DNA from 4 places in the Lysinibacillus sp. FSL L8-0312 genome. Region 2 is predicted to be linked to each of the others. Evidence: riboswitches for the same ligand, from Rfam matches in the RefSeq annotation. Region 2 holds a riboswitch; each other region holds the start of a gene.

Region 1 (7,640 bases), 3.5 Mb from region 2:
AAAGAATACTGTGTTTTCGCCATACAAACTGGCAGAGAGTCCCAGCCAAATTTTTCGATTTGAGCAATTTGTTTTTTGGCTTGATCAGTGAATTGTACATCTTTTCCGCCATATACCTTTTGCACAATCGTACGCACTTTTTCTTCAATGGACTCCGTTACATCATATAAAGGAGAGAAGTTGTTTTCTTCTTCAAGCACAGCTAATACTTGTTCAGCTAGCGCTAATCCGCCTTTCCCGCCCTCTTCCCAGACATTTGTACGGGCAATACGTACTTGATTTTCCTGACACCAGTTCAGAACAGCCTCTAGCTCCGCCTCTGAGTCTGTAATAAAACGATTTAACGCAATAATCGGTTCAACACCAAATGTACGTACCGTATCAACATGCTTAGCTAAGTTTTCAATTCCTTGTAGCAGGGCATTCACATTTTCGTCAACAAGTGCCGTTTTCGGTACACCACCATGCATTTTTAAGGCACGAATCGTTGCTACGATAACGACTGCACTTGGTTTAAAGCCCGCTTTACGTGCTTTAATATTCATAAATTTTTCAGCACCTAAATCGGAGCCGAAGCCCGCTTCTGTTACGACAATGTCCGCTAGCTTGCGAGCAGTTTGTGTCGCCATAATGGAATTACAGCCGTGGGCAATATTCGCAAATGGACCACCATGTATAATAGCTGGTGTTCCTTCTAATGTTTGAACTAAGTTTGGCTTGAAGGCATCTTTCAATAATAATGTTAAGGCACCTTCTACTTGTAAATCACGTACAAAGACAGGCTCACGCTCAAATGTATAGCCAACCACAATGCTAGCTATGCGTTCACGTAAATCCTCAATACTTGTCGCTAAACAGAACACCGCCATAATTTCGGAGGCCACTGTAATATCAAAGCCGTCCTCGCGCGGCATGCCCTGAACAGGGCCACCTAATCCCACAACCACTTTACGAAGGGCACGATCATTTAAGTCCATCACACGCTTCCAAATAATGCGTCGTGGATCAATGTTTAATGCATTTCCTTGATGGATATGATTATCAATGAATGCGGATAAAGCATTGTTGGCTGTTGTAATCGCATGAAGGTCACCAGTGAAATGTAAATTAATATCCTCCATTGGTACAACCTGTGCGTAGCCGCCGCCAGTTGCCCCGCCTTTTACGCCCATAACTGGACCCAATGAAGGTTCCCGTAAAGCGACCATTACTTTCTTATTTAATTGATGAAGAGCATCTGCTAGTCCTACAGTAACCGTCGACTTCCCTTCACCTGCTGGTGTCGGACTAATAGCTGAAACTAGCACAACCTTTGCGTCCTCACCCTGAGCTGTAATTTTTAAAGGATCAATTTTTGCTTTGTAGCGTCCATACTGCTCAAGAGCATCCTCTGGAATACCCGCAGCATTGGCAATTTCCGTAATCGGTTTGATTACTGCTTGACTAGCGATTTCTAAATCTGATAATGGTTGATTTTTCGTTGTCATTTGGCATCCTACTTTCTATGTTGTTCATTTCCATTATAGTCTTAATTGTGAAAAAAAAGAAAGCCAGATACACAAGCATTTCGACAATCAATTGACATCTTTGTTCAATTCATGTATGTTCTAAGAGAAAATGCAATTTTTCACATTTTCTCAATGATAGCACAACTTAGTTAACTTTATTTTACATTCAAGCGCATTGGAGGCGAATGCTTATGCAACAGGGGATCGTAAAGTGGTTCAATAATGAAAAGGGTTATGGCTTTATTGAATGTGATGATGGAGAAGATGTATTTGTACATTTTACGGGCATCCAGGAGGAAGGCTTCCGTACACTTGAAGAAGGTCAGAAGGTGTCATTTGATGTTGTGGAAGGCAATCGAGGACCCCAGGCATCAAATGTTGTAAAATTATAAGCTCCAAAATTGAAAGTGGATGAGGTAGATGAATAGTGCTCAATCCGCTTTTTGACATGTTTGCACATAAAAATCCACTTCAACAATTGAAGTGGATTTTTAATTTATCTATTAATCCAATAAAAAGCACCTGGACAAACTAATGTTTCCTTTGTTCGGTGTGGATCTTTCAATGTTACACCGATGGGTCCTTCCTTTAAATGCCCTAGCGTCATGGCAGATGCTGCCGCCTCCTCATAAAAATCCAAGCGCATATTTGGTAGCTGTAGTGACACAAATTGCTCATGCTGCTCAGAATCGGGTAGCTGCAATACCTTCTGCCAAAGCTGAACCGTCTCCTCCACATCCTTGACAAAAAACTGAATAGATTCCATTGTGATGGCTTGGTTTTCATCGATTGCACCACTAGCTTTTAATTGTGCCAAACGTTCCTCATCTTCATCTGCCCATTCAATTAAGAATGGAAAATCCAATGAAAGATTGGGCATGCCAAAATGCAATAGCTTCCATTCTAGTGTCGTGCCATCTGGTCTTGTTCGGCTACAAGCATCGGGACCATATACTTCAAAGCCCAATGCACGCAATCGTTGACCCTCGTCTTCAATATTTTTGGTGCGTAAGGCAATTCGTGAAAATCCTTGGCGCTCACGATCACGTTTAAACGTATAATGTAGGGAATAAGGGTACAGAGCCGCTTGCTCAAATAAATCACGATCATAAATAGCGATTTGTTCAATATAGCTTAAGCCAAAATAGCTTAGCGTATTATAAGTCCCCCACATCGTGTGTTGACCACCGTTCACTGTACGGACATTTCGTTTATTGAAGAAAACCTTTATATTTTCTGGTGATTCTACTTGATGTACCAGATGATCAAAATATAAAGTCATGGCAATTCCCCTTTCTTTCCCCCATTAGCTTTACCTGGATGTTTAATTGATTTAAAATTTACTTAAGAAAAGGAGTTACTATATGGTATGAAAAAAAGTGCAATTTACCTACTAACTCCGTTAACTAATTTATGACTAACTATAAAGAGGTGATTTGAATGACAGATCAAGTAGCTGCTTTTAAATTGGCATTAGGTAACTATCCTACAGGTGTAACGGTTGTGACAGCATGTCATGAAACGAATCCAATTGGCTTAACAGTCAATTCTTTTGCATCTGTTTCCATTGACCCACTACTTATTTTATGGTCACTTGATAAAAAATCTCAGCTCCATTCTTACTTTATGGGTGCGGAAAAATTCGCTGTCAATATTTTAGCGAGTAATCAAGAGCATTTATGTACATTATTTGCAAGTAAAGTCCCGGATCGCTTTGCTCAAGCTAAATGGTCTACTTCTACTTTTGGGCTACCGATTTTACATGATACAGCAGCTATTTTACAATGTAAATCATTTCAGCAAATAGATGCAGGCGATCATACTATTTTTATTGGGCAAGTGCTAGACATTACAAATTCTCAAAAAGAACCCCTTCTCTATCATCGTCGTCATATCGGTCCAATTCCAAAAAGCTTTTATAGCTAATTTCCATAAAAAAGAGCCACTTGTAAGCAATGGAAACCATGCTTATTAGTGGCCTTTTCACATCGTTCAACTGAAATGAGCATTATTTCTTCTGTGGAAATCTCTGCTTTTCAAGCCTATTAATTTGCACAATCACACCATCTTGAATCGTAATATTCACTTCACCAAATTCAAGATTTTGAATTGCCTTAGCAATTGCCTCTAATTTTTTATCATCTACCTTTGCCGATTGAGCCATACGATACACCCCCTCTTTATTCTCCTAGTTGTACAAAAGAGGCCAACGCATCAAACCGATTGATAGCCCCTCCTATCTCTCAGACACCATCTGTTGGATTTGGCACCTATCTTCTCGGTTGCCGAGGCTTCATGGGGCCAAGTCCCTCCACCTCTCTTGATAAGAGTACTGCGTTTCTTGAAAATAATTCTATAATTCTGTTATCCGAATGTCAATATAAAATATTAGAAAACCTAGCTGAATACTTTGTAATAGCATCCTCTCTGTTACAATTCACTCATAATCCTATCGTATTGTATGCTATGTCAGTCTATCTAACCACAATGGCAAAGAAAAAAACTGTGTAGAAGCATGACCTTCTCCACAGTTCATCACGTTATTCCCTATGCAAACATTCCATTAAAGTTTGTGCTGTCTGTTGCTTGCCCATCACCTTAATTGGTTGTCCCTCAGCAGGCACGATCCAATGAGGCTCATCCCCGCCATATAAAGACTGCGAGCTATTTGCAACCATAAATTGAGCATGCGCGGCTTCCATACGCAGTCTTGCACGAGCGAGTAAAAAATCCTCATCATTTGTAGCTTCTAGCTTAAAGCCCACTAGCGTTACATTCGGTTGCCAGCCCTTGATTTGCCCTAATACTTTTGGTGCCTTTTTAAAATGGATAATAGGTGGTTCGTCAGAAGGCATTTTCCCCGCTTCCTCCATTAAATTACCGGATTGATCATAAACCTTGTCAATAACCCAATCGGAGCCAGCAGCAGCCATAATAACAATATCGACTTGTTGTAGCTGAACCGCATGACGTACCTTTTCTCCTAAATCCTCAATACCTTCAAATTTTACCAATGTCATTTTGTCGTGATTTGCTGGAAGCTGTGCAAAGTAGCCATGCATATATATTACATTCGCACCCTTAGCCAATGCGGCCTCTGCTAAATAACAGCCCATTGTCCCTTTTGATAAATTCGTGTGCCCTCGTACACGATCCCATTTTTCAAGTGTTCCCCCACTTGTAATGAGTACGGTTTTGCCTTGTAATGTCCCCATACACTCACCTATTTTCTACAATATATACAAATACTATTTTAACGTAATGTAAGGATGTGCTTCAATAGCCACAATCATAGCGTACTATTTTGCTCTTTTAACCAAGCACTTAATATTTCCGCAAATTTCTTGGTAACAGGGGAAGCATGGTGCTTCATCGCAATTCCAATGGTACGGTAGCCTCCTTGCTTTAGCGGGATTGCTTTTAACGTTGATGGTAAATGTTGAATGACCAATTGAGGCAAAATACTAATGCCTAAATGATGGGAAATCATTGAAAGAATCCCTACCTCCTCAGAAAGCTCAAAGCGAATATGGGGCTTTACATGATATTGCTCCAACAGTACCTTTACATCATTTGTCCCTTTATAGGAAGTCATGATAAAAGGCATATCTTCTAGGTCAACAATATCAATTTCTGTCTTATGAAATAAAGGGCTTTTATCCGAAACAATACATAATAAAGGGTCTTGTTGTAATTCCATAAATTGATATTGCTCTGATTTTTGACCATTCAAGAATCCTACCTCGACTTCCCCACTTAGCAGCCATTGTTCAATTTCGTAATAATCTCCCTCTCGTAACTCTACTTGTATCCCTGGAAATTGATGATCCATAATACGAACAATTTCTGGCATCCAATTCGAGGAAATACTTGAAATAACGCCAATTCGAACTTTTCCGCGTGTTACACCCAGTATATGGGCCGCTTCCTGCTGCAATAATTCCTGGGCATCCAGAACCTGACGCATCGCCCTTAGCATGGTCTGCCCCTCACTCGTCAGTGTTACACCTGCACGACTTCGATGAATGAGAGCAAAGCCAAATTCTTTTTCTAAACTAGACACGGCATGGCTCACAGCAGACTGCGTTAGTCCTAGTGCATCCGCTGCTTTTGTAAAGCTTGCTACCTCTGCCACCTTTGTTAAAATCTCATATTTAACTAAGCTCATTCGTCATCCCTCTATATACATGAATTTTTTTAATCCTATTCATTATAAACATTCGTTTTACTAATCACAATACAAGATATATAGTAAATTTTAGTATAAAAACTGTTTTAGTACACAGATGGTAGGTGAACATAATGAGTATCCAAGGAAAAGCAAATGTATTGATGGTTATTGTCACAATGTTTTGGGGACTATCTTATACCTTTATGGTCATGGGGCTTGAAACATTGGCAGTTTATAATGTGGTGGCATTGCGTTGTATCATTGCATTTTTCGTAGCAGGACTTATTTTTTATAAACGGATGATCAAAGTAAATGGTAAAACATTAAAATATGCGGCTATTCAAGGATTTTTATTATTCATTGTGTTCGCGTTAAGTTTATTTGGTTTACAGTCTACTTCTGCCTCAAATGCAGGCTTTATTTTAAGCCTAACCGTAGTATTAGTGCCGATTTTCAGCAGTTTCATTGAAAAAAAATTACCATCGAGAGCCGTTAGCTTTGCGGTCATTTGCACGATGATTGGTATTACAGTCTTAACAGCACATGGCTCATTCACCTTCCATAAAGGGGATTTATTAGTAGCCATTGCAGCACTATGCTATTCCATTTATTTACTACTGAATAGCTCATTTACACGAAATGTTGAATCCATTTCATACGGAATTTATCAGCTCGGCTTTGCTGGTATCTATGCCCTTGTCTTAACATTTATATTTGAAACACCGACATTGCCAAATTCAATGTCATCCTGGCTGGCTATTTTAGGGCTCGGTATCATTTGTAGTGCATTTTGCTTTGTTGGCCAAACTGTTGCACAACAGTATACTTCTGCTACACATACAGGACTTATTTTTTCATTAGAACCAATTTTTGCAGCCATGTTTGCCATGATGTTTATTGGTGAAAGTTTAACAGTGAAATTAGTGATTGGCGGTAGCTTTATCCTTATCGGTAATTTAGTGGCTCAATTAGAGCACTTCCATGCGTTACGTTTTATTAAAAAAGAAGCACAGGAAAAAGTCATACAATAAAATAGTGTGTCATGTCACTTCATTTACGAATGAAAAAGGAAGCTGAGAGTTATATCTCAAGCTTCCTTTTCTACTATGTATTGAATTTATAGCATCACTACATGTAAAATAGTTTACTATACAGTCTATTTTTTACAGAAACTAATTGGAGGAGAGTCATCTATGCAAATTCAACCCCGAAATACATCATACTATTTACCAGCTAAGGTCAATCAACCTATTAAAACAGAAAACCTATTGGATTTACTCAAATATGTGGATGGCAGTGAAGAGGAAGACGCCAAAAAGAACAAACCGAAAATTGAAGTCAGACACGAAAATGGCTATGTGCGTCAATATCTTGTTAAACCAAATGGACAAAGAGTACTCCTGATGGAAACTAAACAAAGCCATGACAATAAAGAAGCTAGCCATTTACATACTATGCCTCATAACCTGTTTAAGCAGCCATTTGAAAAGCCTACAAGTGACCCGATACTTTCGATTTTAAATGCGAAGGATAACATTGCTAAATATAGATATGGGATTTAAAGGACAACAATATTAAATAAAATAATAGACAAAGTCGAATAAAACGACTTTGTCTATATTTTAACCAGCAAGCCAGAGCCATATCTCACTGGTTTGATCATTATAAAAACCTTCTATATTGCTCTGCCTCTATCATACGCTCTTGCTGTTTTAAACGTGCCTCTTGCTCGGCAACTGTCTCAGAATGTGCTTGTAGCGGATCTACATCATCCTCACGTTCCGCATATAAGACGATACTACCTTGCTCCACAAGATGTGCATAATAAGCGATTTGTCCCTCTGATAGATTAAATCGTTTTAAGCCCTCTGTCACAGCCGAGTCACCTGTAAACCAAGACTTAAATTGGTCCACCCAATTACCAGCCTCATGTGTTTGGACATCAGCATCCCATTTTACAT
Region 2 (7,640 bases):
CAATTGTGGCAATTGTTAAGCCTAAAATAATAGATGGACGAGCTTCACGTAATAGCACATGCCAAATAATATGGCGACGTTTAATACCCATGGCTGTGTAGGCTTCTACCACTCCCGAATCCACCTCTAATAGCGCAGATTCCATCAGTCGAGCAATATAAGGAGCTGTATAGACAACTAGCGGAACGATAACACCTTTAACCCCAATTGTTGTGCCGACGATCAGCTTAGTAAAAGGTAGAATGAAGAATAATAAAATGATGAATGGGACAGAACGTATAATATTGATGACTAAATTAAAAAATTGATATAAAAATTTATTGTCAAAGGATTGACCTGGTCGTGTTAATACGATTAATAGCCCCAATGGAATCCCAATGAGAATGGAAAACAATAAAGAAATTCCGACCATTTGAAATGTTTCGATAATTGATTTGCCAATTACATCTGACCAATCTGTAAAAAAGCTTTGAATACTACTCATTGAATTCGCCTCCTAATTCTTCCACCGCGACGCCATTTTCCGTAAAATATGTGAGTGCCTTTTGGACAATGTGAAGTTCTCCATGTAAATGCACCACAATGTTACCAACAATGCCGTTTTTTAATTCAATAATATTTGCCGTTAAAATATTTGGTTGTACATCATACACTTTCGTAACTTCTGCTAGTAATGGCTTACCAGTACTTTCACCTAGGAAGGTTAAACGAATGACACTGCCTGAAACATTTAACTGCTCGATCAGGGAAGGGGATAAATTACGTTGTGAAATCGTATTTAAAAACTTTCTCGTTGTAGGATGCTTCGGTTTAGCAAAAAGTTCAATAGCCGTACCAAATTCCACCACTTTTCCGGACTCAAGAACAGAAACCTCATCACATATTTTCTGAATGACATTCATCTCATGTGTAATCAGCAGGATCGTAATGCCTAATTCACGGTTAATTTTTAACAACAATTCAAGAATGGCTTCGGTTGTTTCAGGGTCGAGTGCACTTGTTGCTTCGTCACTAAGTAAAACCTCTGGCTCCTGTGCCAAGGCACGTGCAATAGCAACACGTTGCTTTTGCCCACCTGAAAGTTGGTTAGGGTAGCTGCCTAGTTTGTCTGTTAATCCAACAATTTCAGCATATTTAGTCACACGGTTTTTTACCTCTTTCTCGTTATAGCCAAGTAGCTTTAAAGGAACAGCAATATTATGGTAAACGGTTGCCGTTTTTAATAGATTAAAATGTTGGAAAATCATCCCGATTTTTTGGCGTGTTTGCCGTAATTCATGAAGAGAAAGGGCAGTAATGTCCACATTGTCGATTAACACTTTTCCAGCTGTAGGTCGCTCTAGTAGATTGACGCAACGAATGAGTGTACTTTTACCTGCACCACTATAGCCAATCACACCATGAATTTGTCCTTTTTTTACATGGAGATTGATTCCATCTACAGCCTTAATGATGTCTTTTTTCGTCTTATATTCTTTTGAGATATTTTGTAATTGAATCATCCGATTGATTGCTCCTTTCTCAAGCTCCTAAAAAGCAAGAATCTGCTCGTTTTCCATAGAGGAATTTCGGCAGATTCTTCAGCTACTAGAAGCTTCCTGAATGTATTACCAGCTAGGGATTACTGAACCTTTGAATTCTTCTTCAATGAATTGACGTACTTCATCAGATTGGTAAGCCTCAACGAACTTTTTAATTGTTGGGTCATTTTCATTTTCTGCACGTACCACAATATAGTTCACATATGGAGAGTCAGTAGATTCTAAAAGAATAGCGTCATCTTTAGGATTAATGCCAGCTTCCAATGCGAAGTTTGTATTAATAGCTGCTACATCTACTTCACTAAGCTGCTTAGGAATTTGAGCTGCCTCTAATTCGATGAATTTTAAATTCTTTTTGTTTTCTTCTACATCACGGATAGAGGCTGTTAAATCTGCCCCATCTTTTAATTTTATATAGCCTGCTTCTTGTAAAACAAAGAGGGCACGAGCACCATTTGTTGGATCATTTGGTAAACCAAACGTTGCACCATCTGGAATGTCCTCAAAGGATTTATATTTTTCAGAGTAAATACCCATTGGATTTAAAATCGTTTTGCCTACTGTTACTAAATCTGTATCATGATCTTTATTAAACGTATCGAGGAAAGGCTCGTGTTGATAGCTATTCGCATCAAGATCACCTTCAGATAAAGATGTATTAGGTAAAACATAATCAGAAAATGATTTAAGCTCTACTTCTAGCCCATTTTCTTTGGCTACTTTCGCTGCAACTTCTGCGATTTGTTCGTGTGGACCAGATGTGACACCTACGACGATTTTATTTTCATTAATTGCTTCAGCTTGACCTTTACTCTCTTCTTTAGAGCCACAACCTGCTAGAGCTGCTGCTAATGTAAGACTTGCTAAACCTACTAAAAATTTATTTTTCTTTTTCATGAAAACTACCTCCAAGATTGTTTTTATCGGTTTTTGAAAATAAAAAAACTCTCTTACAAACTAAGAGAGGCTCATGAAAAAATGTCCTCTCTTATCTATCAAACGATAATCGTTTGCAGGATTTAGCACCTTCCTTCTAAAAGGAGGTTGCCGAGCTTCATAGGGCCAGTCCCTCAGCTACTCTTGATAAGAGATTTATCATATTTTTTTGTAATTCCGATAGAACTAATATAATTTATAGGTTATAGTAAGTCAATAAATATTTTTTAAATTTTTTATATTATTATAATATTTCGTCATGAAAGAGGGATAGCAATGTCTGTAAGAGTTAATTATGGTATAGGTTCATTTGGCAAGGTTGTGAGTGCTCGATTGCTAATGGGTACAGACATTATTGAAGGAATGGAGGCACTTTGTGAGGAGAACCATATTGAGTCAGCAACAATTGTTAGCTGTATAGGTAGCCTTCAAAAGAGTAGCTTTGTTTATTTAGTACCTGATGAAACATCTCAGATTAACGTAAGTTTTAGCGATGTCATAAAAAAAGAGGGGCCACTCGAATTGATCCAAGGCTCTGGCGTAGTATGTAAGCGTGATGGGGGATATGAAACACATTTCCATGGTTCTATGAGTGATCAATGGGGCGTCGTGTCAGGGGGGCATTTAATGAAGAGCGGGAACCCTGTTATTACGGCTGACATAGTGCTAGCTGAGGTTCAAGGCATCCAGCACTTTCGAAAATTTGATGAAGAAACAGGCCATGTTCAATTTTATCCATTAGAACACGGTTTACAGCAGCCAAGGAAAATTGAAAAATAGCGAAAATGATACTAACTTTTTCTTTTCACTGAGTTGCATGTTCCTTCCTGAATTAAAAAATGTTAGACCGAGCTTATAATCGGTCTAACATTTTTACTTTTGTCCCAGCCTCATTGCATGGTTAAGGGTTGAATAATTGTAATTGTTCGATTCTATGGATTGCTTCACGTAAGCGTTCCTCGCTAACAAGTAAACCAACACGGATATAGCCTTCGCCATATTGGCCGAAGCCATTGCCTGCTGCTACAGCGATATCAGCCTTTTCCAATAATAAATCGGCAAACTGCTCGCTAGTATAGCCGAATGGTACAGGGAGCCATGCGAAGAAGGAGCCTTTTGGAGCCGTTACATGCCAACCAATTCTTTGAGCTTCTTCAATGAGTACATTGCGGCGACCTTCATAGGTAGCTCGCAGTTCATCCACACATTCTTGGGAAACTGTAAGTGCCGCTGCTGCTGCTTGTTGAATAGCAGGGAATTGACTACAAAACAGATGATCCTGAATTAGATTAATGGCAGCAATAATGTCGGCATTACCGACAGCGAAGCCTATACGCCAGCCTGCCATATTATAAGTTTTGGAGAGTGTGTACATTTCAATTCCTACTTCTTTTGCACCCTCAGCTTGTAGGAAGCTAATAGGTTTATTACCGTCAAATCCTATTGCCCCATAAGCAAAATCATGTGATACGATAATATTGTGTTCCTTCGCAAAGCGAACGGTCTCTTCAAAAAATGCAAGTGTTGCTGTACCACCTGTAGGGTTGTTCGGGTAATTTAGGTAAAGTAGCTTCGCCTTCTCTTTCACTTCATCAGGTAATGCATGATAATTAGGTAAGAAATCATTTGCAGCTAAAAGTGGCATCACTTCAAAATGGACATCACCTAATACGACACCTGATAAGTAATCTGGATAGCCAGGGTCTGGTAAGAGCATTGTATCACCTGGATTTAATACGGCTAAAGGTAGCTCAACGAGTCCAATTTTTGTCCCGCCAAGAATCGCTACCTCTGTGTCAGGATTTAGATTCACATTATATTCACGTTTATAATAGTCGGCAGCTGCTTGGCGTAATTCAGCGATACCGCGAAATGGTGAATATTTGTGATTTTGTGGATTTTCAGCCGCCTCCTGTAATGCTTGAATGATATGAGGGGGCGTTGGTTGATCGGGATTTCCTTGACCAAGATTAATGACATCGCGACCTTCTTCTAAGGCATTATTTACTTTTTGAACTAACGCTGCAAAAAATTGAGTGGGTAGTTGCTGTAGTTTTTTAGAGAATTCCATGCATGATCACCCTTTTCAGAATATAATAATTATTATTGAAGAATATGAAGCAAATAGTATTACTTTTTTTGTTAATTGTCTAGAGGAGGAATGGCTATGAAAATCGGTTGTATTCAATTAAATGTTGGCTTTGGCAAAGTAGAAGAAAATTTTGCACGAGCTGAGGACAAGATTCGAGAAGTGGCAAAAAAAGGAGCAGAAATTATTGTGCTGCCTGAAATGTGGAATACAGGCTATGCGTTAGAGAAGCTGCCTGAACTAGCGGATGTCGATGGTGAACGTACGAAATCCTTCTTGGCTGAATTAGCACAGGAACTTGGTGTACATATTGTAGGTGGTTCTGTTTCAACGAAGAAAGGCGACAAATTTTATAATACGATGTATACATTTGATCGCAATGGAGAACTTGTAGGGGAATATAGCAAAGCACATCTTTTCCGTTTAATGGATGAGCATCTCTACTTAGAAGCAGGGGATGAAATGAATCGATTTGCTCTAGGAGATATTGAAGCTGCTGGGGTCATTTGTTATGATATTCGTTTCCCAGAATGGTTACGTGCACACGCATTACAAGGAGCAAAGGTATTATTTGTACCAGCCCAGTGGCCAACACCAAGGATTGATCATTGGAAAACATTGCTGCAAGCTCGTGCGATTGAGAACCAATGTTTTGTAATAGCAGTTAATCGCATTTCAAAAAAGGTAGAAAACTTTAATGGCCAATCGATGATTATACAGCCTTGGGGAGAAGTACTTTGGATCGGTGCAGAGGATGAAGAAGTAGCGGTGATTGATGTAGATTTTTCTATTGTCGATGAAGTACGTGGAAGAATTCCAGTTTATGACGACCGTAGACCAGGACTATATCATGATGTTGTCGTGAAAGGCTAATAGAGGGGCACGCTCAAGAGGGAGTAATCTTTTGAGCGTGCCATCTTTTTTCTAGCCCTTATCCTCAATCAATGAATTTGCCAATAGCATAAATTCTAATGTAATGCGGTTATGTCCTTTCATGAAATTTTCACCTAGTAAACCTTCAAGCTTTCTTAAGCGGTGATAGAGTGTTTGACGAACAATAAATAATTGGTTGGCTGTTTGCTGCTTGGAGCCATTTGTTTGTAAATAAACCTGTAATGTTTCAAGAAGCTTGCTATTGTATTTTTTATCGTACTCAATAACGGGCTGTAAATAATCGTAAATCACTTCCTGTAAATTCACTTGCATTTGTAATTTATAGATTAAATGATATAAATGCAAATCATCATAAAAGAAAGAGGACGTTTGCACTTTGCGGCAAATATATAAAGTTTCTAAAGCAGTTTGATAGCTTTTAGGAATTTCTTCTACATCGCAAACAACCTTTCCAACGGCTATTTGAAAACCTTGTGCTTGCTGCTTTTTATAAAAGTCGGTATTGGGCAGTGTGGAAAAAATGCTATTCAATATGTCACGAATAGCTTTACTGTCTTTCGTATGAAGTAAAATAAAAATAATATAGCTTTTTCTTTCGAATAAAAATGGCATAAATCCATGTTGCTCAAAGAGATTTCGATAATAAAGCTTACTATAGACCATATCCTCCTGTGTCTTTGTCACTGTAGTAGGAGAGGATAAAATAAAGACAGCTCCACTAGATTGTGTATAGCCCGCGTAATGTGTAACGATAAATTTATAGATTTCTTCCTTAGATAATTTTTGATCAATCCAATCGACTAAAATTGTAGCATCCTCAATATTCTTTTTTTCCTCAATATAAAACTCTCGCATTAATAGCTGTGCCAGCGCCGTTGCTGTACGATCTAATATTAATAATTCAAACTCTGAAAATAGTCCATCCTCTCGATAGAGTGTTAAATTTGCATAATGCTGATCAAAGATAAAAATAGGCCCATGTTTAAATTGCTGAGCAGACTTGTTCAATGTTAATAGCTGCTGTCGTTTTTGGTGTGTCGTATTGGGGAAAAAGATAGGATTGCGTCCCTTAATGGAAAACATGATTTGTGTTTTTAATTCATTATACATATTTTGTAAAATATCTTCTGTGTTTTGTCCTAAGACAGCATTTTTGTTCAAAGCTTGTGCATAAGATTCTAGCGAAGAAATCATTAAATATTGCTGATTGATAATTTGGCTATGTAAATCCTGCGTAATACGAACAAAAGGAACTGCCTCATGAAAAACAATAATGGGAAACTGATGCCGGTTTGCCAGTGCTAGTATTGCTTTTGGAACGGTCTGAATATAAGAGCCATACTCAATACAAAGAGCAGCACAATTTTTTTGAATGATGGCTTCTACAAATGCGGTAAAATTAGCGATACTATGCTGGAGACTAATTCCTGTTGTTAATACTAACTCCTCACCAACTAAAAAATGATCAACCTGTACGATTTCAAGAACATGTACCCATTTGATAATCCTTGATAATCCTTCATGACCTGCCACAACCTCTGCCTTATGAAAATACTTATTTTCCAAAACATCTAGTACTTTAAGTTGAAACGGACTCAATTTAGCCCCTCCCTTAGTTGTATGCATTGTATATTTTTTTCTGTCTGATGATTTATATTTTCTTATAAATTCGTGGATATGGTATTTTAAGAATATTTAGTCTATTTTACATTATGTTTAAAACAAAAGTATATAATTTTACAGTTTGTCTATTACTTCAACGTTATGAAACATGTAAAATTTTTGTAAGCGATCAAGCAATCTACTAAAAGGGGTGACAGATATGGAGCAACAAACGCATTTACAAAGAGGGTTAAAGAAGCGGCATATGACGATGATTGCTATTGCAGGAGTAATCGGTGCTGGCCTATTTATGGGGAGTGGTTCAGTTATTAATTTAGCTGGTCCAGGAGCCATTTTATCGTATATATTTGCAGGAATTATCGTTATTTTAGTTATGCGTATGCTAGGCGAAATGGCAGCTGTTAATCCAACGAGTGGCTCATTTGCACATTATGCGCATGAAGCCATTGGCCCGTGGGCAGGTTTTATGATTGGATGGCTGTACTGGTTTTTCTGGGTCATTGCGATTGCACTAGAAGCAACAGCAGCGGCAGCCATTATTCAATATTGGTATGACG
Region 3 (7,640 bases), 1.6 Mb from region 2:
AGGGACGCCAATGGTGAAGCAATATGAAAAAGGCATGTTAGAATTTTTAGATCAGGATGTCTATACAAAACTAGTAGCAGATCAATTAGAACTTCTCCCACCTGAAATGGTCATTCATCGTATTACCGGCGATGGACCGATTGATTTAATGATTGGACCAATGTGGAGCGTCAATAAATGGGAAGTATTGAATGGTATTGATGCCGAGCTTGAACGTCGTGGCAGCTGGCAAGGGAAGTTTTATAAGGCTGAGGTTACAAAATGAAACTACAACGTGTTTTACAATATGCACAGCAGCTTTTAAAGGACAGTATAGATGAGGGAGATACGGTCGTCGATGCTACTGCTGGAAACGGTCATGATACATTGTTTCTAGCACAGCTTGTGGGGGATAATGGACAAGTTTATGCCTTTGATATTCAAAAAGAAGCGGTTGATGCAACACTCCTTCGCCTTTTAGATCACGGTTTAGAACATCGTGCACTGGTCCTTAATAAAGGGCATGAAGACGTAGCACAGTATGTACACAAACCTGTAGCTGCAGCCATTTTCAACCTTGGCTATTTACCTGGCAGCAATCATGACATTATTACAAAGCCCGCTACAACGACACAAGCTATTGAGGATTTACTAAAGCTTTTGAAGGTTGGCGGCCTAATCATTCTTGTTATTTATCATGGTCATCCTGGTGGTAGGGAAGAACGAGATACGGTCATGGACTATGTTAGTAGGCTTCCACAAAAACATGTACATGTCTTAAAATACGAGTTTCTCAATCAACAAAATGATCCACCTTTCGTTATTGCGTTAGAGAAAATGAAAGAATTTCCTATTTAATACATGACATGCAAAAGGCTATCTACTAGTTTAATAGAAACTAGTAGATAGCCTTCGTCATTTACTATTTATTTTTACGTTGCTCATTATAATCAACCCAGAAATCTGCACCCTTAATGCCTAGTTTACGAGGATCAAAGACAGGGTCTTTCCCCTCTTTTTTCTGTTTCTCGTAATCTTTTAATGCTACGATAGCTGGTTTCATAATAATTAAAATAGCAAGAACGTTAATCCAAACCATTAGTCCAAGACCCACATCTCCCATTGCCCAAGCTAGGTCAGACGTACGGACTGTACCATAAAAGGCAGCAACTAAAATGGCAATTTTCGCAATCCAAATGAAAATCTTCTCCGTGCTACCTCTGAATAAATAGGCGACATTCGTTTCAGCAATATAGTAATAGGCCATAATTGTTGTAAAGGCAAAGAAGAATAACGCGATTGCTACGAATGGAGCTCCAAAACCAGGTAATGATGAATCAACTGCATATTGTGTATAAGCAGCACCTGCTTCAATACTTTTCGCAAATGTCATTTGCTCATCGCCTGCTAATCCGCCACTATTGAATTCCCCAATATGGATAAATGGATCTGCTCCTTCAGCGGCCTTTTCATCATGTACATTGTACATACCTGTAAATAAAATCATAAATGCAGTAGCAGAACAAATTAATAATGTATCAATGTACACAGACGCCGCTTGTACTATCCCTTGTTTAGCAGGATGTGATACTTCCGCAGCAGCAGCAGGGTGCGCCCCTGTTCCTTGACCAGCTTCATTGGAATAGATGCCACGCTTCACTCCCCAAGCTATCGCAGAACCAATGATACCACCAAAAATCTCTTGTGCACCAAAGGCACTTGAGAAAATTAAAGCAAAGACTGTAGGTACCTCAGAAATATTCATAGCAATAATGATAATAGCCATAATAATGTATGCTAATGCCATGAACGGTACAATGATTTGGGCAGCATTCGCGATAGATTTAACTCCCCCAATAATAATAGCACCTAACAACACTACAATAATCAGTCCTGTAATCCATGTATCCAGACCAAAAGCGTTTTCAACAGCTCCTGCAATGGCGTTAGACTGCACACCTGGCATTAAAATTAGCATTGCAATCAACGCAGCTACAGCAAAAATAACTGCAAACCATTTTTGACCCATTCCCTTTTCTATGTAAAAGGCTGGTCCACCACGATATTCCGTATCTTTTTCTTCTTTATAGATTTGTGCTAATGTTGACTCTACATATGCGGTAGCCGCACCAATGAAAGCGATTGCCCACATCCAAAAGACAGCACCAGGTCCCCCCATCCCAATTGCAGTTGCAGTACCAGCAATATTACCAGTACCTACACGGCCTGATAATGCAATCGACATTGCTTGGAAAGATGAAATCCCCTTTTCCGATTTCTCCCCTTTAAACATTAAAACAAACATGTCTTTAATGTGTCTTACTTGCAGAAACCTTGTGATGATTGAGAAAAAAAGTCCAATCAATAAAATACCATAAATAAACCACGGTCCCCATAAAATACCATTCAACTTACCAACGATTACCTCCATTTTACCCCTCCAATTTGAAAATACCATACTTTAAGTCATTATAGTATTACACTTTTCTGAAAATTACAACATTATATTTAAGTAACAATATTTAAGTAAGTCTTCTAGTAAATGGAAGGGATAAAACCTATTTAATGATATAACCGATTCTTCGAAGAGCATTATTAATAAAATCACGAATATACATAAAAATCTCTTCTCGTTCTACTTCGTGAAATAAATTGTGATAGCAATTTGCCCATTCTTTAAATTGAAACTCTGTAAACTCTTGTTGATGGAGCCAATTTCGAGTTTGTCGTGTTTCCGTAATTTTATCTTTCTCAGCTGTCATAATGAGCATAGGCATATTCGGAAATTCACCTTTTGGAAGCATCACTAAATTTTTCATCATCTGCTGAAGCTCTCGATACCATTTCACTGAAACGACTGACATGAATGGTACCTCATCTTTCATTTCGTCCCTACCTTCAACATTGCGTGTAAGGTTCTCATATGAAATATTGTGAGTCATTTTAACATTTGCAGTCAATGCACTTAGACTCGTTAAAGCATTTGATAATTTACCTGGTAAAAGCTTTAATTGCAGCCACGGTGATGTCAAAATAATGCCTGCACATTCATATTGCTTCTTTTGCATTGTGTGAAGAACTAACGTTGCTCCAAGCCCATGTCCTATTACAAAAGTTGGTAAATTATATGAAAAAGCATTCTCAATCAGATTTCTTGTATATTTATTGTACAATTTGAAGTCCTCATCATGGACACGAGCAAACCTTGCATTCACGCCATGATTAGGTAAATCTCCCATGACTATGTGGAAGCCTTCCAATCTTAATTTCTCTATCAGCCATGCATACCATCGGTGATTTTCATATGCACCATGAACTATAGCAATCACAGCCTTTGCTTGTCCTTCAGCTTCCCATTTCCACATTCACATAGTCCTCCTAAAAAATAATTACACATTGATTATATCGAAATAAATAGCTCATTTTAATTTTATATTTCCATAAAGTTGCGTATTTGATACGATAATACTACATTATAGAAAGAATTGAGGCGATTTTCATGATTTATCCATTTAAAGATAAAATGCCAAAGATCGATCCATCTGTCTTCATTGCTGATTACGCAACTGTTACGGGCGACGTAACAATTGGTGCTGAAACAACCATTTGGTTTAATACGGTCATTCGTGGTGATGTTTCCCCAACCATTATTGGGAAACGTGTCAGTATCCAAGATCTTTGTTGCTTACATCAAAGCCCAAAATTTCCGCTAATTATTGAAGATGAGGTAACAGTTGGACACCAAGTCACTTTACATAGCTGTACAATTCGCAAAAATGCTTTAATTGGTATGGGCTCCATTATATTAGACGGGGCAGAGATTGGAGAGGGTGCATTTATTGGGGCAGGTAGCCTAGTACCTCCTGGTAAAGTCATTCCTCCGAATAGTTTAGCATTAGGTCGTCCGGCAAAAGTAGTCCGTGAATTAAATGCAGAAGATAAAGAGGATATGGAACGTATCGTGCGCGAATATGCAGAAAAAGGACAATATTATAAATCCCTTCAGAAGTAAACAATATACACAAAAATTCAATATTAACGAAAAAAATACCTCGCATTTCCGTGTAACCAAAATGTTCACGGATCGTAGCGAGGGATTTTTTGTAAAACAAAGGGGACAATATTGCCCCTTTCCTTTTTAATACATTAGAATAATTTTCTAATGTATTCATTACTTTAGCTCAATAGTTTATAGATGTGCCTTTTCTCGTAGAGCATCTGCTTTATCGATTTGTTCCCATGGTACATTTAAATCTGTACGACCAAAATGACCATAAGCTGCCGTTTGTTTATAAATCGGACGACGTAAATCTAGCATTTTAATAATACCTGCTGGACGTAAATCAAATAGCTCACGTACCCACTCTACGATTGCGCTTTCTTTCACTTTACCTGTACCAAATGTGTCAACCGCAATGGAAACTGGTTGAGCCACACCAATCGCATAGGCAAGTTGTACCTCAGCGCGTTCTGCCAAGCCAGCTGCTACAATGTTTTTTGCTACATAACGTGCCGCATAAGCCGCTGAACGGTCTACCTTTGTTGCATCCTTACCAGAGAATGCGCCACCACCGTGACGTGCATAACCACCGTATGTATCAACAATGATTTTACGTCCTGTTAAACCAGCGTCCCCTTTAGGTCCACCGATAACAAAACGGCCAGTCGGGTTAATAAAGTATTTCGTGTTTGCATCTAATAATTCACTTGGCACAACGGGTGCAATAACAAATTCTTTCAGATCAGCTTGAATTTGTTCAAGTGTTGCTTCTTCATCATGTTGTGTTGAAATAACAATTGTATCCACTCGCACAGGTACATTATTGTCATCATATTCAATCGTTACTTGTGTTTTTCCATCAGGACGTAAATACGCTAATTCACCTGATTTACGAACTTCTGTTAATCGGCGTGCTAATTTATGTGCTAAGCTGATTGGCAATGGCATTAGTTCAGGTGTTTCATTACATGCATAACCAAACATTAGACCTTGGTCACCAGCACCAATTGCTTCAATATCAGCATCTGTCATAGAGCCTTCACGAGCCTCTAAAGCTTGGTCAACACCTTGTGCAATATCAGGCGATTGTTCGCCAATAGCTACAAGCACCGCTAGATTTTCAGCATCAAAGCCATATTTACCACGTGTATAGCCAATTTCTGCTACAGTATCACGAACGATACCTTTAATATCAACGTAAGTAGAAGTAGTTATTTCTCCTGCTACTAATACTAATCCTGTTGTGACAGTTGTTTCACACGCTACACGTGCATTTGGATCTTCTGCTAAAATAGCATCTAAAATGGCATCCGAGATTTGGTCACAAATCTTATCTGGATGTCCTTCTGTTACACTCTCTGATGTAAACAGTCGACGGTTTGTCATTTGGTTTTCCTCCTATTACTCTTACAAAAAGTAGTTGTGTATGAATACGGTACTCATTACCCATGTCAAGTCCGCTCCTAAGGATTGAACTCTCAAGCCGTTACTGCTGCTTTTAACACGAGGATTTCGAAAGATCTGTCATTATAATAAGGAAAGAACTACATATACTTACCTTTACATTCTTTTTTAGCAATAAAAAAATCCTTTACTCACGTTACTGCACATGAGGAAAGGAATAATGACTTCGTAACCTTTCACTCTTATCGTTCAAGGGATGTTCCCTTGCATCAGGTTGGCACCAACGCATGCTGTGAAATAAAACATGCAGGTTGCCGGGTTTCACAGGGCCTGACCCTCCACCAGCTCGGGATAAGAGTATCCGTTCATTTTCATGTTACTGAAAAGGTTGAACGTTGTCAAATATTTTCTTATGTATTACTGTATAGAAAGGAAGGAACTGATTACACAAAAACTTTTCATACTTGGATGATGATGTAAATAGAAGCAAATTAATCCCTACAACATACCTAGCTACTTGTGGTAACATATGTGTGGCTCAATTTTTGCGCCTAATTACAGTAGGATTGATCGGATTCTACTCGAAAAACATTATTTTTTGTCAGTTTATTGAAAAGTGATAAAAACTCTAAAATAATTTCTTAATTAGTATAGATTATTTAAGCAATTGTGTTATACTATTTTTGAAATTAAGAAAAAATCCCTCTAAATCAAGGGAATACTATAAAAAAGGATGGTATTTAATCGATGAATTCAGTAGAAATTGCAAACGAACTGAAGGAATTATTAAACGGCGGTAACATTAATGTTCAACTTTCAGTACCACAATTAGCAGAAAAAGCTACATCTCGTGGTGAAGCAATGTTAACAGTAGATGGCGCAGTTCGTGCAGAAACTGGCAAATACACTGGTCGTTCACCTAAAGATAAATATACGGTAGAAGAAGAAAGCACAAAAGATCAAATTGACTGGGGTAAAGTCAACCAACCGATTTCTTCTGAAGTGTTCGATAACTTATATGTAAAAGTAATAAAATATTTAAAAGAACGTGACGAGTTATTCGTATTTAAAGGCTTCGCAGGTGCTGACAAAGATTCACAATTAAGCATCCAAGTAATTAATGAATACGCTTGGCACAACCTTTTTGCTCATCAATTATTTATCCGTCCAACTGAAGAAGAATTAGCTTCTCATGTTGCAGACTTCACTGTCATCTCTGCTCCTAACTTTAAAGCAGACCCTGCAGTTGATGGTACTGCTTCTGAAACTTTCATCATTGTATCACTTGAAAAGAAAATGATCTTAATCGGTGGTACTGAATATGCTGGTGAAATGAAAAAATCTATTTTTGGTATCATGAACTACTTATTACCACAGCAAGGTATCCTTTCAATGCACTGTTCAGCAAACGTTGGTGAAGCTGGCGATGTGGCATTATTCTTCGGTCTATCTGGTACTGGTAAAACGACATTATCCGCTGATCCAGATCGTAAGCTAATTGGTGACGATGAACACGGCTGGTCTGATAATGGTGTATTCAACATTGAGGGTGGCTGCTATGCAAAAACAATCAACCTTTCTGCTGAGAAAGAACCAGAAATCTACAATGCAATCCGCTTCGGTTCTGTTTTAGAAAACGTAGCTGTTGATCCAGAAACTCGTATTTGTGACTATGATGATGGTTCATTAACAGAAAATACACGTGTAGCTTATCCAATCCAATACATCGAAAATATTGTTGATCCTTCTGTTGCAGGTCATCCAAAAACAATCATCTTCCTAACAGCTGATGCGTTTGGCGTATTACCTCCAATCAGTAAATTAACAAAAGAGCAAGCAATGTATCACTTCCTAAGCGGTTTCACTTCTAAGCTTGCTGGAACTGAACGCGGTGTAACAGAGCCAGAACCAGTATTCTCTACTTGCTTCGGTTCTCCATTCCTTCCACTTCCAGCAACAGTGTACGCAGAAATGTTAGGTCAAAAAATTGACGAGCATGGTGCACAAGTATTCCTAGTGAACACTGGTTGGACTGGTGGCGAATATGGTACAGGTAGCCGTATGAAGCTGTCTTACACACGCACAATGGTACGTGCAGCAATCGACGGAAAATTAACAAATGTTGAAACGACACAAGATGCTGTCTTCGGTTTACACATTCCAACAGCAGTTGAAGGTGTACCGTCAGAAGTGTTAAATCCTCGTGAAGCATGGGCAGATAAAGCTGCATATGATGCGAAAGCTGCTGAACTTGCAG
Region 4 (7,640 bases), 820 kb from region 2:
TTGCACCTACTTACCGCTTAAAAGAAGATATTCTACAAAATCCACGTGAAATTGTAAAAACAATAGCTGATGTTTTAAATATTCCTGATAAAGCAAAGGAAATCGTTGACAAATATGAGCAACGTGTATCCGATTTAAAAGCAAAATTAGATGAATCAATTGGAGACGAAACAGTTGCTGTTGTACGTCTAAATGTCGCAGATAATACATTAGCTTTATTTGGCATTCAAAATCGCTACACTGGCTATATTTACACAGAAACGGGCTTGACACCACATCCGTTAGCACGTGATATGACAGAGTTTCATGAAGTCTTATCTGAAGAGGCTATTCCAGAGCTAGATGCAGATCATATCATCCTTTTCCCTTCAAATGGCACTTGGGATTCGAAAGAAAATCAAGAAGCGATTAAATGGTTAGATAGTACACTATGGAAAACAGTACCTGCTGTTAAAAATGGGCATGTCTATATTGCGGATCGAACATATTGGCAGTCTGGAGCTATCACAGCTAACCTGCTGAAATATGATGATCTTGAAAAATGGTTCGTGAAATAATTTTCAAAAGAAAGCTCTTTATGAGGGCTTTCTTTGCATAGCGTTGAAAAACAAAACCATCCATAAAATTTTTGTGAAAGATGAAAATGGATTTCCGTTGCAGGCTACTTGCTTTCCTGTGGGCGAGCGCTGAGCCGCTTCCTCCGTGCAGGGGCTCGCCTGTCTCGCTATCCCATGGGAGTCAAGTAGCCTTCCACTCCAACCCACAAAAATGGTACCTTTTTAGCAAAGGTTTTCAAATAAAGTGAAGGTTTTTGCTACTTATTTTATGGAGGATGATTGTCATTCATCACTTCTCCATATTGAAAATAAGAGCCTATCCCCTCTAAGAATACAGATAATGGGCTATTTGATCGCTATACTACTATGAAAAAAAGTAAAGACACTTTGCAGAATGGTTGATTGGAGTGGAGCCAGCGTCACTCCTAGGGGATTTAGCGTCACAGATGAGACCCTGGAGCGAGCGTAAGTGAGTGAAGCGGCTCATCGGACGCCCCCTGGAAAGGGCGCTGGCGGAACGGAAATCAACCTCTCACCTTGCAAATTTGCTTTTTCTGCCGTTGACATCATCTTTTTTCAACAACATGAAAGAAAGCTCTTCAGAGAGCTTTCTTTGTATTGTTCTCCAAATTCAATTATAAAGGGGTGAATCATCAATGGGTAACTTAACACATGTCTATACGTTACAAACTATTTCTTATGCGACTCAATCAACGAACAAGCAGCAGTTTAATAGTGATTTCTATACACTTTTCATCGTAATGAGTGGCAGCGGAAAGCTAGAAATAGATCATAACACCATTCATCTTAGTGAAGAAAAGTGCATATCGATTCCTCCTAATAACACGGCTAATATACGCATTCAAAACGAGCACCTTTGTTTTTATCAATTACAGTTCAACATTGTCCATCTTAGCAATAAACAGACTACTAGCTCTTTTAAGCGTGTCAAAGAGCAACGTCTCCTCCCCTTTTCGCAATGTCGTAGACTGCTAGAAGCCATTTATCAGAACCGTCTAGCGGAGGATGAGCACACCATCTTTGAGCAGCATGTACACTTTCAAGAGCTGATGTTATTGCTCTTACATCAAACAATACCCAAGCTGGTGCAAAAAAATGATCGTCAATCTGTTGAGCAATCCATTAACTATTTGCATAAACATTTTGAAAAAGAGTGGACTGTCGAGCAGTTGGCAGAGCTAGCTGATGTTCCAAGATGGAATTATACCCGTATGTTCAAAGAGATTACAGGGCAAATCCCTCTTCACTATTTAAATAACATTCGCATTGAAAAAGCCAAGCAATTATTAATGACAACAAATGATCGGGTATTTGAAATTAGTCAGTCTATCGGATTTAATAATGAATATTATTTCAATCGTCGTTTTAAAGAACATGTCGGCATCTCTCCAGGACAATATAGAAGAAACCAAAGCAGCAATCTACGTGTATTTGCACCATTCTTAGAAGACTTCTTTGTCGCCCTTGGGATTACACCAATTGCTCAATTCAGTCATCCAAAATGGGGAAAACAAGACTATTTAGGTCTTCAAGAAGTGCCTGATATCGATGTACAAAATGGAGAAATGGATCGACTCCTTCACTATAAACCAACATTAATTATGCTAGATGCAGGTATAGAGCGATGGGAATCCTGTCATCATTTAAATGAAGTAGCTCCCATCTGTCATATCTCACATCCTGGAGAGAACTGGCAGTCTACTTTGTTTAAGATTGCTGATTTAACAGGAAAAACCGCCTTGATGCAAGACGTGATCCTACAATATGAGGATAAGGTACAGCAAGCAAAAGGAATTCTTAGTAAATCCGTTTATGGGCAAAGTGTGGCATTTCTTCGCATTTCAGCCATTGGCATTACTCTATATGCGGGTCCTGAATGTGGCTATACGGGGCCAATTTTATATCGTGACCTCGGTTTAATGCCACATCCACTTGTCTGGAGTATTCCGCACAATCAACGTAAAGCACCACTGACATTTGATCAATTGCTGCAATTAGATGCGGATCATTTATTTATTACTTTTGATAAACAACATTCCATTTACGAGAACGAGGAGCGTACGATTTTAAAAACTTCTATGTGGAAAAATCTAGCTGCAGTTAAAACCAACTGTGTATATGAAGTGGATTTTTTAACATGGATGAATTACGGTATTCTGTCTCATAGTAAAAAAATTGATGATGTCTTACATGTTCTCGGCTAAAAGAGGAAGCTCACTTTGGCTTCCTTTTTAAATGATTAGGACAGACATTGCACTGCAAAATAACACCTAAAGACGTTTAGCTACATAAGATAAGATATCAGCTATAGGATAGGAGGAATTACATTGTATTACAATCCTTATCCGTACTTTGTTCATCCTTATCATTACCCAACGTCGCCACTTGCCCAGCAGCTTGCCGTTAGACCTATTCCTCAACATTTAGCAATGCCGAACACTACCCCCTTTCCACCTGTCGACACACATAAATTAAAAATGTCAGCTACACGGATAAAGGCGATCATGCAACAGGCTCAATTGCTTACGGATAAAATTGATAGCTCTCAACAATTTGCACATGATCTAATGAATGCTGCACAGCTTTCAAATAAAACAGAGGTTGATAAATTAATCACATCAACAGGCATTACGATGAAATTTGATGCAAATTATACACCAGACAATTTCAGAATACGTCTTATGGATAATGGTTGTTGTGGCATAACCATAAATTTAAGTTGGTAAAAAAATTTACCCTTATATCTCTATCGAACTTGTAAACTATAAAATTCTATGCTAAAGTGTTTTATTATTATTTCTGAAAATTCTTATATCACTTTTCTTATCAAGAGAGACGGAGGGATTGGCCCGATGAAGTCTCAGCAACCAGCTCAACAGTATGGTGCTAATTCCAATTGGCAAAATTTTAAGCCTGAAAGATGAGAAGAAGAACTACCGTTGCTTATTCTGGAGTCCTCTTCTAAGGGGACTCTTTTTTATGTTCTACTAATTTTAACAGAAAGCAGTGAAATCAATGTCAAACCAACTTTTACAAGCATTACAATTATTAAAATCAAAACAATGGGTTGATTTAACACATACATTCGGCCCTAATTCCCCACATTTTTTTATGTTTGAAGATGCTAAATTTGAAACATTATTCTCTCATGATGACGGGTTCTTCGCACAACAATTCACGTTCCCAGGACAATATGGCACACATATCGACCCACCCATTCATTTTGTGCGAGACTCCCGCTATCTAGAAGAATTAGAACTAAAAGAACTAGTTCTTCCTCTTGTCGTTATTGATAAATCACGAGAAGCTGCTAGCAATCATGACTTCTCGCTAAGTGTGCAAGATATTTTTGATTTTGAAGCACAACATGGAGTAATTGAAGCAGGTACCTTTGTAGCGCTACGTACGGATTGGAGTAAGCGCTGGCCAGATAAAGAGGCATTTAGTAACCAAGATATGGATGGACATAACCATATACCAGGCTGGGGCTTAGAGGCATTACAATTTTTATTGAAGGAACGTCAAATAAGTGCACTTGGCCATGAAACATTTGATACTGATTCAGCCGCTGATTTTCACAAAAATGGTAAGCTAGATGGCGAATACTTCGTGCTTGAACAAAACATCTATCAAATTGAGTTGATGACTAACTTGGACAAGCTACCTGCGAAGGGGGCAATTATCTTCAATATCGTCCCTAAGCCTGAAAAGGCATCTGGATTCCCTGTACGCTCATTTGCTATTTTGCCATAACACAAAGGTCTGTACGATTCATATGTTGAATCATACAGACCTTTATTTTCGTATATTTCTTTTTTTGAATAGATAGTAAACGATGAGCATTACGAGGCCAAACAATAGGATGAGATAAATACTATAATGGGATAAATAATAACCAACAAACCGCCACTTCTCCCCAAGCATCCTCCCTAACGTTATAAATGTGAAAGTCCAGATAAATGCCCCTGTATAGGCAAAAAAAGCAAACTTTCTATATGGATAATTATTAATTGCCGCAATATAGGCTGTCAGATGTCGTACACCAGGTATAAAATAGCCTATTAATAATAAAGTTGGCCCAATTTTAGTAAACAGTTGTTTTGTAAAATCAATTTTTTGCTCCGTAATATGAATTTTGGGTCCATATTTCTGCAATAATGGTAAGCCAAAACGATAGCCGATATAGTAGCTTAAGGTAATACCGCCAACTGCACCAATCATTGCACTTACTAAAGCGGGAATGTGTTCAAGGCTTTCTATATAAACGCTGTAGCCAACATATGTTAGAAAGACCTCATCAGGAAGTGGCAACCCAACAATGCCTCCAATTAGGATCACGATAATACCCAAATACCCGTAATGTTCAATTAGAGATTGCACATGATGTGCCATATAACATCCCACCCAAAATTTATTAAAACGCATTGATTAACAAGTTCCTTCAATAGATCTAAGAGAACCTGAGGCATCGACTTTAAGACCTTCAGCAGCTTTATATCATTTGAAACTGCCGTAAAGCAAAGTCAATACCACCTTCAGTGGAACTCTTTGTAACAAAATTCGCAACTGCTTTTAGAGCTGCACTACCATTTCCCATAGCAATACCTAGCCCTACATGCTCTAACATATCAATATCATTATCCCCATCTCCAAAAGCAATAGCATTTTCAGGATCAATGTTAAAATGGTCTAGTACCGCTTTAACAGCTATCGATTTGGCAACATCCTGCTGTAATACATTCACAATATAAGGATGCCATCGCTGCCAAAATATATGCGGAAATTGGCTAGCATATCTTTTTTCAGCCTCCTCATCTGCATATAGACACATGAGAAAAACTTCTTCATCCACAATTTTTTCATTCACAACCGGAAAATTTCGTAAAGATAGAGTTGCCTGCATCGCATTGAAAGCAGCTGGATGCTGAATGCCATTCATCGATAGTTGCTCTGTAAAAAATGTGAGGCTATGCTGCTGTTCACGTGCAAAAGCTTGTACATTTTGAACAATATCTTTAGCAATAGGTGTTTTATGTATGATTAAATCCTTGTGTTTCACATATGCCCCATTTGCTGTAATAAAGGTTTCAATCCCTAGCGCTTGTATCTCCTGACACATCGATAAAGGTCTTCCTGTAGCCGCTACAAGGTGAATTCCTCTCTCCTGCAAAAGTTGAATGGCCTTCTTTGTGCTTTCTTCCACACAGCCATCCTCGTAATTAATCAGTGTTCCATCCATATCAAAAAATATGATATTATAATTCATCTTAAGCCGCCTTTATAAAACAGTACTTTAGAATCACAAACATTTAATTCATTCCTTATACTTAATGAAAAGTATGAAAGTATTTTGACAAACTTTCAGCAAACTCTATAACTTACATTAACAGCACCGATAAATACTATTACAAGCATAGATTTAATGACAATTAACTATAAAACAGATGAATATTTTTATTTTAATAATTCTAAAGGAGTATACCAAAGAACACAGAATTGTTAAAATAAAAGATATCTACTTAAATACATTGAACGATAAACATTTACGTATAAATAGAGCAAAAGAAACAAAATTTTAGAGCCTGCAAAGGAGTTGATTCTTATGGCATTTAACATTTACTACTATGAAAGTAGTGTAGATTGTAAATTTTGCAAAAAGCATTTTACAACTTATAAAGTACGCCCTAATCGATATAAAATCATCGAGGAGCAAACAGATTTCATGCCTGTTTATGATGGCTTAAATCCTTTGCTGTATGAGGTTGCTGTTTGTCCCCATTGCGGCTATGCCTACCATAAGTCTATGACACGGACATATGGACCTTTCATGCAACTCATTGATGAAATTTACATTAAAGAGCTCCAGAAGCCGATGGATATTTGTCAGGAACGTACAATCGATGATGCCATTGTCAGTTTTAAGCTTGCTTATTTGGTATCACGTGCTTCCATGGAAGAATCCCTTTTAATGGCGAATTTCGCCTTGAAAATTGCTTGGCTTTATCGTTTAAAAACCGATGAGGAATCCGAAAAGCGTTACCTTTTTGCAGCTAGAGACTTTTATAGTAAATCCTTTGCATCCAATCAGGAGGGTGGAGAAAGAATCCAGTTTTTACATGCTGAATTAAGCCTTCGACTCGGTGATATTGTAGAAGCTAAAAAAGGATTCTCACGTTTAATTGCCGATCGAAATGTATCACCAAAATATCGAAAGCTTGCGCGTAATCGTTGGGAAAATTATAAATATGACGAACAACCTATAACAGTTAATGAAATCATTAATTGATTTGACGAGGAGAGGACTAGTTATGTTGCTATTCCATAAAAGAATTGATGTGAGAGAAGAGGATATATTTTCAGAGTTACATCATTTTTTATTAAGAAAAAATAATCGCTACTTAACAAACGATGAGATAGTCGCTTTAACAGGAGTATCACCTGAACTCCTTTACAAATGGGTAAAAGCAGGAAAGTTAAAAAAGTCCATTTTCCCTAATTTAGGAGCGCCCTGTGAACGATGTGGACAAATTACACAAGCTAAAATTTGTGTGAGCTGCTCCTCCTCCATTGTTGGTACATTAAAGCAAGAAGAAAAGGATCGTGCATGGTTCAATCAAATTCAACGTAACCATGTTAGAGCAAGCACCTATCACTATAAATAATGATAAACATCTCCACTTTACAAATGGAGATGTTTTATGTTGTTGAAAAAAGGTGATTCACTAGCAGAAAAAGAACCCTTGGCAAGGTAGTTTTGTTTCCAACGCTATGGAGCAACTCCACTTTACAAACGGGGATGTTTTTTTGCCAATATAGGCAAATTTAAACAAAATTTAAACAAACTCTTCCTAAGCTTTAAACTTCGTTCCTTATAATAAGTATCAATATAAGAAGAAGGGCTGATTATTAATGAAAAAAGATAGGAAACGTAAGGTTTTATTAAGTATTGCACTGACAAGTTTAATGGCACTAAACGGAGTAACTAGTGTCTCTGCGGATGTCACTGCAAATGAAGAACAGCTCAATATTGAACTTAATTCAACAGTCAAACAGGTTAGGTCT

The links. Region 2 has a riboswitch for S-adenosylmethionine ahead of MHI22_RS18820 (MetQ/NlpA family ABC transporter substrate-binding protein). Riboswitches for the same ligand answer to the same signal wherever they lie in the genome.
Region 1: another riboswitch for S-adenosylmethionine. It lies ahead of MHI22_RS01230 (YezD family protein); the one in region 2 lies ahead of MHI22_RS18820 (MetQ/NlpA family ABC transporter substrate-binding protein).
Region 3: another riboswitch for S-adenosylmethionine. It lies ahead of metK (methionine adenosyltransferase); the one in region 2 lies ahead of MHI22_RS18820 (MetQ/NlpA family ABC transporter substrate-binding protein).
Region 4: another riboswitch for S-adenosylmethionine. It lies ahead of MHI22_RS14690 (cyclase family protein); the one in region 2 lies ahead of MHI22_RS18820 (MetQ/NlpA family ABC transporter substrate-binding protein).

The regions. Positions count from the first base shown of each region.
Region 1 is NZ_JBBOOV010000001.1:244,993-252,632, reverse strand. Features, by position in the region: gene MHI22_RS01250 (formate--tetrahydrofolate ligase) at 1-1,487, opposite strand, end outside; gene MHI22_RS01245 (cold-shock protein) at 1,700-1,900, shown strand; gene MHI22_RS01240 (VOC family protein) at 2,005-2,790, opposite strand; gene MHI22_RS01235 (flavin reductase family protein) at 2,949-3,434, shown strand; gene MHI22_RS01230 (YezD family protein) at 3,517-3,672, opposite strand; SAM riboswitch class I at 3,742-3,838, opposite strand; gene MHI22_RS01225 (phosphopantothenoylcysteine decarboxylase domain-containing protein) at 4,049-4,723, opposite strand; gene MHI22_RS01220 (LysR family transcriptional regulator) at 4,798-5,676, opposite strand; gene MHI22_RS01215 (DMT family transporter) at 5,811-6,710, shown strand; gene MHI22_RS01210 (hypothetical protein) at 6,873-7,241, shown strand; gene MHI22_RS01205 (general stress protein) at 7,342-7,640, opposite strand, start outside.
Region 2 is NZ_JBBOOV010000001.1:3,729,743-3,737,382, forward strand. Features, by position in the region: gene MHI22_RS18810 (methionine ABC transporter permease) at 1-484, opposite strand, end outside; gene MHI22_RS18815 (methionine ABC transporter ATP-binding protein) at 477-1,502, opposite strand; gene MHI22_RS18820 (MetQ/NlpA family ABC transporter substrate-binding protein) at 1,608-2,438, opposite strand; SAM riboswitch class I at 2,527-2,631, opposite strand; gene MHI22_RS18825 (PPC domain-containing DNA-binding protein) at 2,754-3,257, shown strand; gene MHI22_RS18830 (pyridoxal phosphate-dependent aminotransferase) at 3,379-4,548, opposite strand; gene MHI22_RS18835 (carbon-nitrogen family hydrolase) at 4,645-5,439, shown strand; gene MHI22_RS18840 (PucR family transcriptional regulator) at 5,491-7,059, opposite strand; gene MHI22_RS18845 (amino acid permease) at 7,283-7,640, shown strand, end outside.
Region 3 is NZ_JBBOOV010000001.1:2,110,016-2,117,655, forward strand. Features, by position in the region: gene MHI22_RS10520 (TIGR01212 family radical SAM protein) at 1-265, shown strand, start outside; gene MHI22_RS10525 (class I SAM-dependent methyltransferase) at 262-837, shown strand; gene MHI22_RS10530 (alanine/glycine:cation symporter family protein) at 902-2,410, opposite strand; gene MHI22_RS10535 (alpha/beta hydrolase) at 2,538-3,344, opposite strand; gene MHI22_RS10540 (gamma carbonic anhydrase) at 3,479-3,991, shown strand; gene metK (methionine adenosyltransferase) at 4,169-5,365, opposite strand; SAM riboswitch class I at 5,623-5,741, opposite strand; gene pckA (phosphoenolpyruvate carboxykinase (ATP)) at 6,131-7,640, shown strand, end outside.
Region 4 is NZ_JBBOOV010000001.1:2,908,703-2,916,342, forward strand. Features, by position in the region: gene MHI22_RS14675 (ABC transporter substrate-binding protein) at 1-557, shown strand, start outside; gene MHI22_RS14680 (helix-turn-helix domain-containing protein) at 1,214-2,782, shown strand; gene MHI22_RS14685 (hypothetical protein) at 2,906-3,304, shown strand; SAM riboswitch class I at 3,399-3,505, shown strand; gene MHI22_RS14690 (cyclase family protein) at 3,594-4,331, shown strand; gene MHI22_RS14695 (DedA family protein) at 4,374-4,970, opposite strand; gene MHI22_RS14700 (Cof-type HAD-IIB family hydrolase) at 5,071-5,844, opposite strand; gene MHI22_RS14705 (DUF2225 domain-containing protein) at 6,181-6,864, shown strand; gene MHI22_RS14710 (hypothetical protein) at 6,887-7,240, shown strand; gene MHI22_RS14715 (erythromycin esterase family protein) at 7,488-7,640, shown strand, end outside.